Regions from separate parts of the Gordonia sp. L191 genome, predicted to be linked through region 1. Evidence: predicted binding sites of a transcription regulator. Region 1 holds the regulator's gene; each other region holds the start of a gene.
The links. The regulator LexA, encoded in region 1, represses DNA repair genes until DNA is damaged. The targets are predictions, from matches to a motif close to CGAACANNTGTTCG.
Positions count from the first base shown of each region.

Region 2: the regulator LexA is predicted to act here: its motif matches at 2,439-2,452, upstream of QNM97_RS08655 (SAV_6107 family HEPN domain-containing protein).
Region 3: the regulator LexA is predicted to act here: its motif matches at 1,773-1,786, upstream of QNM97_RS02890 (alpha-ketoglutarate-dependent dioxygenase AlkB).

Region 1 is NZ_CP125996.1:2,795,108-2,798,925, forward strand. It holds gene nrdR (transcriptional regulator NrdR) at 1-141, opposite strand, end outside; gene QNM97_RS12480 (LysM peptidoglycan-binding domain-containing protein) at 200-826, opposite strand; gene lexA (transcriptional repressor LexA) at 1,035-1,775, shown strand; gene QNM97_RS12490 (putative PEP-binding protein) at 1,813-3,537, opposite strand.
Region 2 is NZ_CP125996.1:1,926,975-1,930,792, reverse strand. It holds gene mraZ (division/cell wall cluster transcriptional repressor MraZ) at 298-738, opposite strand; gene QNM97_RS08660 (SCO2097 family morphological protein) at 1,173-1,592, opposite strand; gene QNM97_RS08655 (SAV_6107 family HEPN domain-containing protein) at 1,814-2,281, opposite strand; gene QNM97_RS08650 (GNAT family N-acetyltransferase) at 2,587-3,315, shown strand; gene QNM97_RS08645 (phytoene desaturase family protein) at 3,312-3,818, shown strand, end outside.
Region 3 is NZ_CP125996.1:608,116-611,933, forward strand. It holds gene QNM97_RS02880 (adenylate/guanylate cyclase domain-containing protein) at 1-106, shown strand, start outside; gene QNM97_RS02885 (oxidoreductase) at 226-1,101, shown strand; gene QNM97_RS02890 (alpha-ketoglutarate-dependent dioxygenase AlkB) at 1,114-1,752, opposite strand; gene QNM97_RS02895 (MMPL family transporter) at 1,926-3,818, shown strand, end outside.

The DNA.
Region 1 (3,818 bases):
GGCGAGGACGGCGGTCTCCACCGTCGAGAACCGGCGACCGCATGCACTGCAGGAGCGGCGCCGGCGGATCGCCTGCCCCTCGTCGGCAACTCGGGAGTCGATGACCTTGGTGTCATCATTCCTGCAGAACGGGCAGCGCATACACCGACAATACCGCCCCACAGCGGCGGAATTACCGTGTGATCGTCCGCCCCTGACGTCACCGGTAGGCAGGCACGAGCAGCGCCTGCCCGACCTGCAGCCCGCTGCCCGTCATCTCGTTCATCTTCGTGATCTCCTCGATGACGGCCTGCCGCGGGAGATCGGGGGCCACCCGCGCCGCGACGGAGTTCAACGACTCCCCCGCTCGCACGTGCACGACCTCGGTCGCCGTGGGCGTCGGGGTGGTCGACTGCTGGTAATCGCTGCCGGCCACGGCCACCAGCCAGACCAGCAGTGCCAGGGCGACGCCGGTGAGCACAGCCACCATCGCACCGGTCCGACGGGCGGTGAGATGCGCGGTGACACGCGGGCCGACCGGCGAGGAGCAGCGGGTACCCGCAACCAGCGGAGCGCGGCGTACACCGGGCCGGGCCGGGCCCGCATACGCCGGTCGCCTGCGTGCCGGCTCGCGCTCGAGCGTGCGCCGTTCCGGGAGACGGCGTTCCGGGAGACTGCGTTCCGGGAGACTGGGCTCCGACGACCGGTGTTCGAGCACGCGGTGTTCGACGGTCGCGCGGGCCGGCATCGATGTCCTGCGGCGGGCGGCGGTGTGGTGGGCCGTCCGACGGGACCGAACCTGCAGGTCGTCGGCGCCCGGTGTGGTGGGCAGAAGTACGGTCGGCATGGTGTCTCCCTGTCTCGATCATGCATTCGAAGAACGGATGTTCGAGTTCTACCACGAGGCTCCGACAATTTCTCGCGACACGTCGAACACATGTTTGAGGTTGCCTGTCGCCTCGGCTACCCTGGCCGGTGTTCAGCTCTCCACAGGGCCCGTCAACCAGGGCGTACTCCGGCAGGACGTGCGCACCGACCGAAAGGATGCGAACCCCATGAGTGAGAAGAAGGGCCGTTCGTCCGACCCCGAGGCGACCACCGTCACCGACTCGGACGACTCCGACGAGACCGTCGCGACCGGCCCGATCGATCCGGCGGCCGTCGAGGCCGCGCTCACCCCACGCCAGAAGGGCGTGCTCGACGTGATCCGCAAGTCCGTGCGCGAGCGGGGATATCCGCCGAGCATTCGCGAGATCGGCGACGCCGTCGGCCTGGCGTCGACCTCATCGGTCGCACACCAGCTGCGGACCCTCGAGCGCAAGGGTCTGCTCAAACGCGACCACAACCGGCCCCGTGCGGTGAACGTCCAGGACGGCGATCCCACACCCACCGACGACAATCCGAATGCGTCGAATCTCCCCACGCCGACGTTCGTGCCGGTCCTGGGGCGCATCGCGGCCGGCGGACCGATCCTGGCCGAGGAGGCCGTCGAGGACGTCTTCCCGCTGCCGCGTGAACTCGTGGGCGACGGGTCGCTGTTCCTGTTGCGCGTCGTCGGCGAGTCGATGATCGACGCGGCCATCTGCGACGGCGACTGGGTGGTCGTACGGCAGCAGAACGTCGCCGACAACGGCGACATCGTCGCAGCGATGATCGACGGCGAGGCGACGGTCAAGACCTTCAAGCGCAAGGACGGTCATGTGTGGCTGATGCCGCACAACGACCTGTTCGAGCCCATCCCCGGCGACGACGCCGCGATCCTGGGCAAGGTCGTCACGGTGATGCGCCGCATCTGAGCGGAGTCACCCGCGCCGGACCGTTCGGTCGGATCGCTCAGCCGCGCAACGCTTCGGCTGCCGCGGTACGCGCATCGGCCGGTGATGCGGTGGCCAGTGCGGCACGGGCGGCGGAGCGACACGCCTCGAGGTCGACCTCGGCGAGCTTCGCCCCCACCGCGGGCGCCGCGGCCGGGGCACTCGACAGCGAGGTGACGCCGAGTCCGACGAGAACACACGCGAGCAGCGGGTCGGCGGCGGCCTCGCCGCACACCCCCACCGGGGTCTCGCTGCGGGTGCCGGCCTCGGCGACACCGGCGATCAGCGAGAGCACGGCAGGCTGCCACGGGTCGGTGAGCCCGGCGAGTTCGGCCGACATCCGGTCGGCGGCCATCGTGTACTGCGTCAGGTCGTTGGTGCCGATCGAGACGAAGTCGACCTCGGCGAGGATGGACGGTGCGAGGATCGCCGCCGACGGGATCTCGATCATCACCCCTGCCACGAGCCCGCGGCCGCGGACCTCGGCGGCGAATTCGGCGGCTTCGGCGGCCGAGGCGATCATCGGCGCCATCACCCAGGGCGTGGTCCCGGTCTCCTGCGCGGCGCGGGCGATCGCGTCGAGTTGTCCGGCACGGATCTCGGGATGTGTCGCGGCGATCCGGTTGCCCCGTACCCCCAGTGCGGGATTCGCCTCGGTGCCGTGATCGACGAATTTCAGTGGCTTGTCCGAGCCGGCATCCAGGGTCCGGACGACGACCTTCTTGCCGTCGAAAGCCTCGATGACCTCGCGATAGAGCGCTGCCTGCTCCTGCACCGACGGCTCGTCGGCCCGATCGAGGAAGGCGAGTTCGGTGCGGAACAGACCCACCCCCTCGACGGGGTACGCCGTGGCCGCGCGCGCCGAGACGCCGTCGGCGACGTTGGCCAGGATGGCCACCTCCACGCCGTCGGCGGTGCGTCCGGGCCCGCTCCATCCCGCGATCGCCTCCGCCTCCCGGCGGCTCTGCTCCACCTCGTCCTTGGCGCGCTCCGGATCAGGTTGGACGACAACGGTTCCCGCCGTCCCATCGACGAGCACAGGTGTGCCCGCGGGTACCTCGTCGAGACCGGCGACCGCCACCACGCACGGAATCCCGAGTTGGCGGGCGATGATCGCGGTGTGACTGGTCGGGCCGCCGAGCCGGGTGGCCAGCGCGGTGATCAGTTTCGGGTCGAGGCCGGCGGTGTCGGCGGGCGCGAGGTCGTCGGCGAGGAGCACCGACGGTTCGTCGGGCACGGGGCCCCCCGGTTCGGGTTCGCCGAGCACCTCGGCCACCACCCGATCGCGGACGTCGTTGAGGTCGGTGATGCGCTCGGCCATGATCCCGCCGAGTTTGGCGAACATCGCGGCGAACTGTTCGGTGGCCGCGGCGGCCGCGGCCGGGGCCGGGGTGCCGTCGGCGATCAGCTTGGCAACCGTCCCGATCCATCCCCGATCCTCGGCGAGGCCCGCGGTGGCGATCAGGACCTCGGCGGCGGCGCCCGAGGCGTGCGATGCGCGCTCACGCAGTCGCGCGGCGACCACGGCGGCGGCATCGGCGAAGCGGGCCTTCTCGGCTTCACGGTCGGCCTCGGCCACCACGTGTGAGCCGGGATCGGCGGACGCGACGCTCACCCGCTCGCCCGGGCGGACGACCGGCCCGTAGGCCTTGCCGCCGACGACGGGCGTCCCGTGCAGCGTGGTGTCGGCATCCGACGCACTGCTCTCGGTCTGCGTGTGCTGGGGGCGAACCTGTTGATCCACGGTTCCGGCCTTTCCTCGTCCTTCAGTGATGCGGTTGTTCGGTGATGCGGTCGTTCGGTGGTGCGGGTGTTCGGTGATGCAGGTCGTACCGGTCGAGCGGTCGTTCTGTGTGATCCGACCAGGCGTCCGATGGATGTGAAACACCGGTACGTCACCACCTCTTGTGATCGAAGTTACAAGAAATCCTTGACTTGTCAACACAAACAGGCGTAAACACAGATACATCAACACCGAGTCCCACAGAAACCCACATGGGGTCGGTGGTCGGAAAGAGATCGGAG
Region 2 (3,818 bases), 870 kb from region 1:
ACGGCGTTCGCCCGAGCGACGCGACGGCGGGGTCTGCGCACCCGCACTGTTGTCGTCGTCCTGCGGTGTCACCGGCCTGCCCCTCCGAGTGCGCCGTCCCCCGAGCGGCCGCACCCGTCGCGCGGGCCGGCCTCGAAGAGGGGCGGCTGTCGTGTGTTGCTTGCGTCGGCTTGTGGTGGAGCGGGGTCCCGACCCGATCGCGCACCTGGCGTTGGGGAAGTACGCCAGGGTCGGACCGGGTCGGGGCCTCGTGCCACCCGAAGCCCTGTGCATCTGTCCTGCACCCACGTTGCGGAGTTAGAGCACCGCGCTCAACGCCGCGGAGTTCGCCGCCGAGAAGTTCTCCTCGTGCTGACTCTGGTAGTCACGCCATGCCTGTGCGTCCCAGATCTCCAGGTGATCGAAGCTGCCGATCACCACACACTCCTTGGACAGTCCCGCGTACTGCCGATGTTCGGCCGCCAGGGTGATCCGCCCCTGCCCGTCGGGCCGTTGCTCATCGGTGCTGGCGAAGAAGTACCGCTGGAAAGCGCGCGCTTCGGGATCGTTGCGCGACGCCTCCATCGTCTTCTCCGCGATCGCATCGAACTCCTCGGCCCGATACACCGACAGGCTGTGGTCCTGGCCGCGTGTGACCATCACCCCTCCTGCCAATGCGTCGCGAAACTTCGCGGGCAACGTGAGTCGCCCCTTGTCGTCCAACTTGGGCGTGTAGGTACCGACAAATCTCGTCGACATGTCGGCACCTCCCGCCCACCGGGTCCGGCGTTCCGGATCGCCTCACCCAGTGACGCCCACAGTACCCCACTTTCCACCACTTTCCACCCCAAAACCGCCCCGATTCCCCACCCGCGGATGAATACGCAGGTCAAGAGCACAATTGAGATCGCGACACGGTAGGTCTCAGCCATGTGGACCGGCGTGGCCCTGCCTGACAGGTGAGGTCTGTGAGGATAATTGTGGCTGGTGAGATCGCGATTCCGGGTGTGGTGGGGCGTGGTGGGGATGCCTGTGGGGCTGTGTGGGGACTCCGGTGGGGCTGTGTGGGGAATCCGGTGGGCCGAGTGGGGGCGGCCCCCGACGTGGACATACGACAGCAGCCGCACACCCGGCGGGGGTGTGCGGCTGCTGTGAGAAATCAGTCGCGGAACCTCAGTGGGTTCGTTGCGGGATCACTCCTGCTCGAACCGGCGATTGAAGCGGTCTTCCATGCGCTCGGTGAACTTGCGCTTGGGCGTCGCGGCCTTCGATCCGCGCCCTCCGGACCCACGTCCGCCCGGGCCGCGATCGGCCGACGGCGGCGCTCCCTTGCCGGGTAGCCCGCCCCACAGCGCCAGCAGTGCGGCGGCGAACATGACGAGGAAGCCGACGAGACTCAGGATGGGGAAACCACCCACGTCGAGCCCGATGATGGGTCCCACGATCAACAGCGCCAGACCGAGGACGAAAACGACGGCCGCCTGGATGCGGCGACGACCGGTCGACCGCCCGAGGCGGCGACGAGTGACGCTGGACGCGAACTTCGGGTCCTCAGCGTACAGAGCGCTTTCGATCTCTTCGAGCATGCGCTGCTCGTGCTCCGAGAGTGGCACCGACCCTCCTTACCTGTAACCGACGAGCCATCGACGAGATGTTCGCCGCGATACTCGCCTGATGACTGTGTTCGCGGCCTACAGCCATGATACGAGGTGATTCCGGCGGCGACCACCATAACCGCACTCGTTGAATCGTTTTTGTGTTCGGGGCCGTTACCGGCGCCGATGCGATGGCGCCGCGCGGCACCGGCTCGGGAGGCCCGACGGGTTACGACACATCACGCAGGATGTGCCAGCGATCCCGATTGCGCGCCATGTCCGCCTTGCTCATAGGCGATCACCACGCCCTCGACGGTGTCGAGGAATGTCAGCACCAGGCGGTGCAGTTCGGCGACGACAACCGGATCGACATGTCGCTCCAATCCGGCCTCGATGTTCATTCGAAGACCAGACCATGCGGCGAAACGTTCGGCCTGTTCGGCCAGGTCCGGCATGATCACCGCCAGACGATTCCATGCGTTCGACGACAAACCGCGCGTCGAGCGGCCGCTGGTCGGCTCACCGATGGCCAGGGCCGCACCGGCAGCCCGCAACGAGGTCAGGTACAGCTGCCGGAAGCGTTCGGCGTCGTCGGTGATCCCGTCGGCGTTCTCGAGAAGGAGATCGGCACGTTCAAGCAGGTCACGCGCGCGCCCGACGACGATCGGATCCACCTCGACCTGTGGGGTCGTTCGACGTGTCATCATGGGCCTCCTCCCGTTGTCGCGGTGTTCGTGGGTCAGGTGGGCCGTGCCGGCCGACCCTTTGGTGTCAACGCGCTCCGAGGGCAGGCGCTTCCCTCGCCCACCGCCGGACCGCGTCGGTCGTCGGGTGGCGGCGAACAGCTTGCGGAGGCACATTCATCGAACACCCGTTCGACGGATTCAATGGTAGTCAGATCTGATCGCCGGGGCAAGGCGTTCGGCAACCCGATGCGCATCACCATGCCCGACGCCACCGACAAAAGGGGGCGGGCATCCGAGCACGGGATCGACAACAGGAAGGACCGCACGTGACGATTCGGATCGCCCGTCTCGACGGACGTGACTGTGCGGTCTGGCTGGGCCCGGCACTCGAGATCTATGTCACAGCGATGAACTATCCCCGCGGAACCGAGATGCATCGCGCCGGACTGTGGCGTGAGCACATCCGCCGACCCGGATGGGAGGCCTACGGCGCGATCGCGACCGTGTCCCCCGCCGAGGACGGCTCGCTGGATCTCGTCCGCCGACGGCTGGACCCGCCCCTGTCCCCCCGCGGCGACGAGGTGCTCGTCGGTATCGCCTACGGCTACCGCGGAGCGCGCGACCAATGGTGGAATCAGCAACTCCGCGCCGGTCTGCGATCGACCGGTCGGGACCCGCGGATCATCGACGAGATCACCGAGGACTACTTCGAGCTGACCGAACTCCACGTCCACCCGAGTGCGCAGGGACATCGGATCGGCGAATGGCTACTGCACCGCCTCCTCGCCGACCGACCCGAACACCACGTCCTGTTGTCCACACCGGAGATCGCCGACGAGGGCAACCGCGCCTGGGCGTTGTACCGGCGCATGGGCTTCGGTGACGTCCTGCGCGGATTCACCTTCACCGGCGACCCGCGCCCGTTCGCCTTCCTCGGGCGACGACTACCCCTCGTCGCACCCACGGTCGTGCCGGGCACCGCCGATCCCATCGTCCCCGGCGAACCCATCGTCCCCGGGCAACCCGTCCCCGGCGAATCCGACCGGACCCGATGACGACGCATCCGGTGGGCGACGCGATCGTCGTCGGCGCCGGTCACAACGGTCTGGTCGCGGCCGCCTACCTGGCCCGGGCGGGGCGTTCGGTGACCGTCCTGGAACGCGACACCATCCCGGGTGGTGCGGTGTCGACCGTCGAGCGCTTTCCCGGCTATCGCGTCGACCGCGGCTCGTCGGCGCACCTGATGATCCGCCACTCCCCGGTCCTCGACGAACTCGCACTCGCCGACGCGGGTCTGACCTACCTCGACTGCGACCCGTGGGCGTTCTGTCCGGCGACCGACACCGCCGGACCGATCGTCTTCCGCACCGACCTCGACGCCACCTGCATCTCGATCGAACGTGCCTGCGGACGCGCCGACGCCGACGCCTATCGCGCCTTCGTGGCGACCTGGGCGCCGCGCGCCCGAGCACTCATGCGCTCCTTCTACGAACCGGCCACGCCGGGGCGGTTCGCGCGCGCCTTCGGTGGTCTCGGCCCCACCGCCACCACCGCGCGG
Region 3 (3,818 bases), 2.2 Mb from region 1:
GATCGATCTCGTTCCGGACAGCGCCCCGACGGTGGGCGACGTGATCTCCGGACTGTTGCGCCCGGTGAAATGGCTGGGGTCGGCCGGGCTGATGCGCCTGCGGTAAGCGGCCGACGCCCGCACCGACACCACGTTTCGCCACCTCGCGGCCCGCTCTTCTCCGCCTTTCGACGATCTCGTGGCAGGGTGAGAGGGACGTACACCGCAGCGACAAAGGGGCATTCCATGAGTGGTTGGTCGACGCACGACATCCCGGATCAAACGGGTCGGACCTTCATCGTGACGGGGGCCAACTCCGGACTCGGTGCCGAGACCACCAAGGCCCTCGTGGGTGCCGGCGCGGAGGTCATCATGGCCTGCCGCAACACCGCCAAGGCCGATGCCGTGGCCCGCGGACTCGGCGACCGGGCGCGGGTGGCCGCACTCGACCTCGCCGACCTCGCATCGGTCCGGGCGTTCGCCGACGGGATCACCAGCGTCGACGTCCTCGTCAACAACGCCGGCGTGATGGCGCTGCCGTTGCGGCGCACCGCCGACGGCTTCGAGATGCAGATGGGCACCAACCATTTGGGCCACTTCGCGCTGACCGGACTGCTGCTGCCCAAGATCGGTGACCGCGTGGTGACGTTGTCGTCGGGGTTGCACCAACTCGGCCGTATCGATCCCGCCGACCTCGGCTGGCACAACCGCCGCTACCGCCGGTGGCGGGCCTACGGCGACTCCAAGATGGCCAACCTGATGTTCGGGATGGATCTCGCCGACCGTTTCGACGCCGCGGACGGCGACGGCCGGCTCTCGCTGATCGCCCACCCCGGCTACGCGGCCACCGAACTGCAGGGCCACACCGAGTCGCTCATGGACACGGCGATGAAGATCGGCAACCTGTTTGCGCAGTCGGCCGCCGACGGCGCGCTGCCCACCCTGTATGCCGCGACCGCGTCGGACGTCGTCAACGGCACCTTCTACGGGCCGAGCCACTTCTTCGGTATGCGTGGGGCGCCCGGGGTGTCGGCCTTCAGCGGCCGCGCCAACGACCGAGCGATCCGTGACGGACTGTGGGCGGAGTCGGAGAAGCTCACCGGCGTCGCCTATCCGATCTAGGGCCGGCGAGCCTCACCACACGCCCGGCGGGCGGAATTGCACGCTGATGCGGGCGCCGACGCCGGGGCATTTCGGCACGGCGTGCTCCCAGGTGCGCTGACAACTGCCACCCATCACGAGCAGATCGCCCGAGCCCAGGACGAATCGCAGCGACGGTCCACCGCCCCTGGGGCGCAACGCCAGTGGCCGCGGCGCCCCGAGTGACAGGATCGCCACCATGGTGTCGTGGGTGGCGCCGCGACCGAACCGGTCGCCGTGCCAGGCCACGGAATCGGAACCGTCGCGATACAGGCACAGGCCCGCCGTGGCGAAGCCCTCGGGCAATTCCTCGCGATAGTGCGCGCTCAACTCCGACCGTGCCTGCGCCAGAAGGGGATCGGGCAGGCGATGATGTGCCTGATAGGTGGCGACCAGGCGCGGGACGTCGACGACGCGGTCATACATGCGCCGTCGCTCGGCACGCCAGGCCGCACCGTCGTGCAGGGCGTCGAAGAGGGTGGGGGAGTCGGTGATCCAACCCGGGCGCAGGTCGACCCAGGCGCCGTCGGACAGTTCGCGGCGGGTCACCGAGGTTCCCAGCGCGCCGAGGCTCGGCGCGGTTCCGGCGGTCCCCGTGAGGTCGAAGAGCGAACCCTGCATGCCGACGTTCATGAGCCCACACTAGCGCGTATCGAACGCATGTTCTGGTGTCCTGGAACACAGCATAAGTAGGTGGCGCATCCCGAAAAAGCGGAGTACACAGTATCAAGTGTTAGTCACTCACACTTTTGGGTGACGCGCCGCTGTATCGACGACCCGTCCGCATCGACGTCCAGGGGATTGCCATGGCCTCACTGCTCTTCCGGCTCGGCCGGTTCTCGTTCCGGCACAAATGGTGGGTGATCGCGACCTGGCTGCTCGCCCTCGTCGTCGTGGCCGGCCTGGTCGGCGCACTCAAACCCAAGTTCGCGCAGGATTTCGACCTGCCCGGCACCGACTCGGGTACCGCGACCAGCCAGTTGCAGCAGTACTTCCCGAAGGTCATGGAGCAGCAGTCCCGCGGTTCGGCGACGGTGGTGGTGTACGCCGACAACGGACTCGAGGCGCACGCCGACCAGCTCAACGCGCTGGCCGCCGACCTGCAGAAGCTGCCGGACGTCGCCGACGCCAAGACCGTCGTCAGCCCGCTCGTCGCCGCCAAGGCGCAACCGGCGGTGGCCGCGAAGGTCCTCGGCGACAACGGCCACGTCGGTCTGATCAGCGTCGGGGTCACCACGAACGTCCAGGACCTGTCCGTCGATCAGAAACAGCAACTCCTCGACGTTCTCGCCAAACATCGCGGCGACGGACTGCAGGTCGAGGCCACCGGTTCGCTCGTCCAGGTCATGGAACAGGGCGGCAAGGCCGAGTTGATCGGTTTCGCAGTGGCGTTCGTGGTGATGATCGTCGCGTTCGGCGCGTTGATCGCGGCCTTCATCCCGCTGGTCACCGGCATCGTCGGCGTCGCGCTAACGATGATGCTGGTGACGCTGAGCGCCAAGTTCATGACGATCAACCAGACCGCGACGGGCATCGTCACGATGCTCGGTATCGCGGTGTCGATCGACTACGCACTGTTCATCGTGTCGCGCTATCGCAGCGAGGTGAAACGTGGCGGTAGTCGCGCCGACGCCGCCGGTCGCGCGGTCGGCACCGCCGGAACCGCGGTGGTCTTCGCGGGCCTGACGGTGGTCATCGCGGTGGTGGCGCTGACCGTCGTGGGCATCCCGCTCATCACCCAGATGGGTGCGGGCGCGGCGGTGGCCGTGGTCATCGCGGTGATCGCGGCGCTCACCCTGATCCCGGCATTGCTCGGGGCGGTCGGCCGCTTCGTCTTCACCCCGCGTATCCCCGGCATCCGCCACGCCGAGGAGTCCGAGACCGCCGACACCAACGGCGTTCGCTTCGGTCGGACGGTGGTCAAACGGCCGCTGCCGTTCATCATCGTCGGCCTGGCGATCCTCGTCCTGGCCGCGATCCCGGTCGGCAAGTTGCAACTCGGCATGGACCTGTCGAACTCCGACGAGGCACGGGCATCAGCGTTGCTGCAGAAGGGATTCGGCGAGGGTGTCAACGGCCAGCTGTTGGTGATCGTGCACGACGCCGACGGCAACGTCGCACCGGCCGCCGAGCAGGCCGTCGCACACATCAAGACCTTGTCCGACGTCGCCAACCCGGCGACGCTGATCTGGACCGGCAACGGTACCGGGGCGAATCCGAATGCCGACGCCTCGACCGCACTGATCATGGTGACCCCGGAGAGCGCGCCGTCGGCACAGGCCACCCACGACCTGATGGAGAAGATCCGCGATTGGGGTCCGACCATCACCAAGGGCGGCGTCGAGATGCACGTCGGCGGTCAGACCGCGATCATGTCGGACCTGTCGGCGAAGCTCGACAAGGCACTCATCCCGTATCTGGTGGTCGTGGTCGGACTCGCCTTCCTCATCATGATCGGCGTCTTCCGTTCGATCTGGGTGCCGCTGGTCGGGACGATCGGCTTCATCTTCTCGGTGCTCGCGACCTTCGGTGTGACCGTGGCGATCTTCCAGGAGGGCTACCTCGGGATCATCACCGACACCCGGCCCACCCTGTCGTTCCTGCCGATCTTCCTGATCGGCGTGGTCTTCGGCCTCGCGATGGATTATCAGGTGTTCCTGGTGACCCGAATGCGCGAGGAATACATCCACGGCATGAAT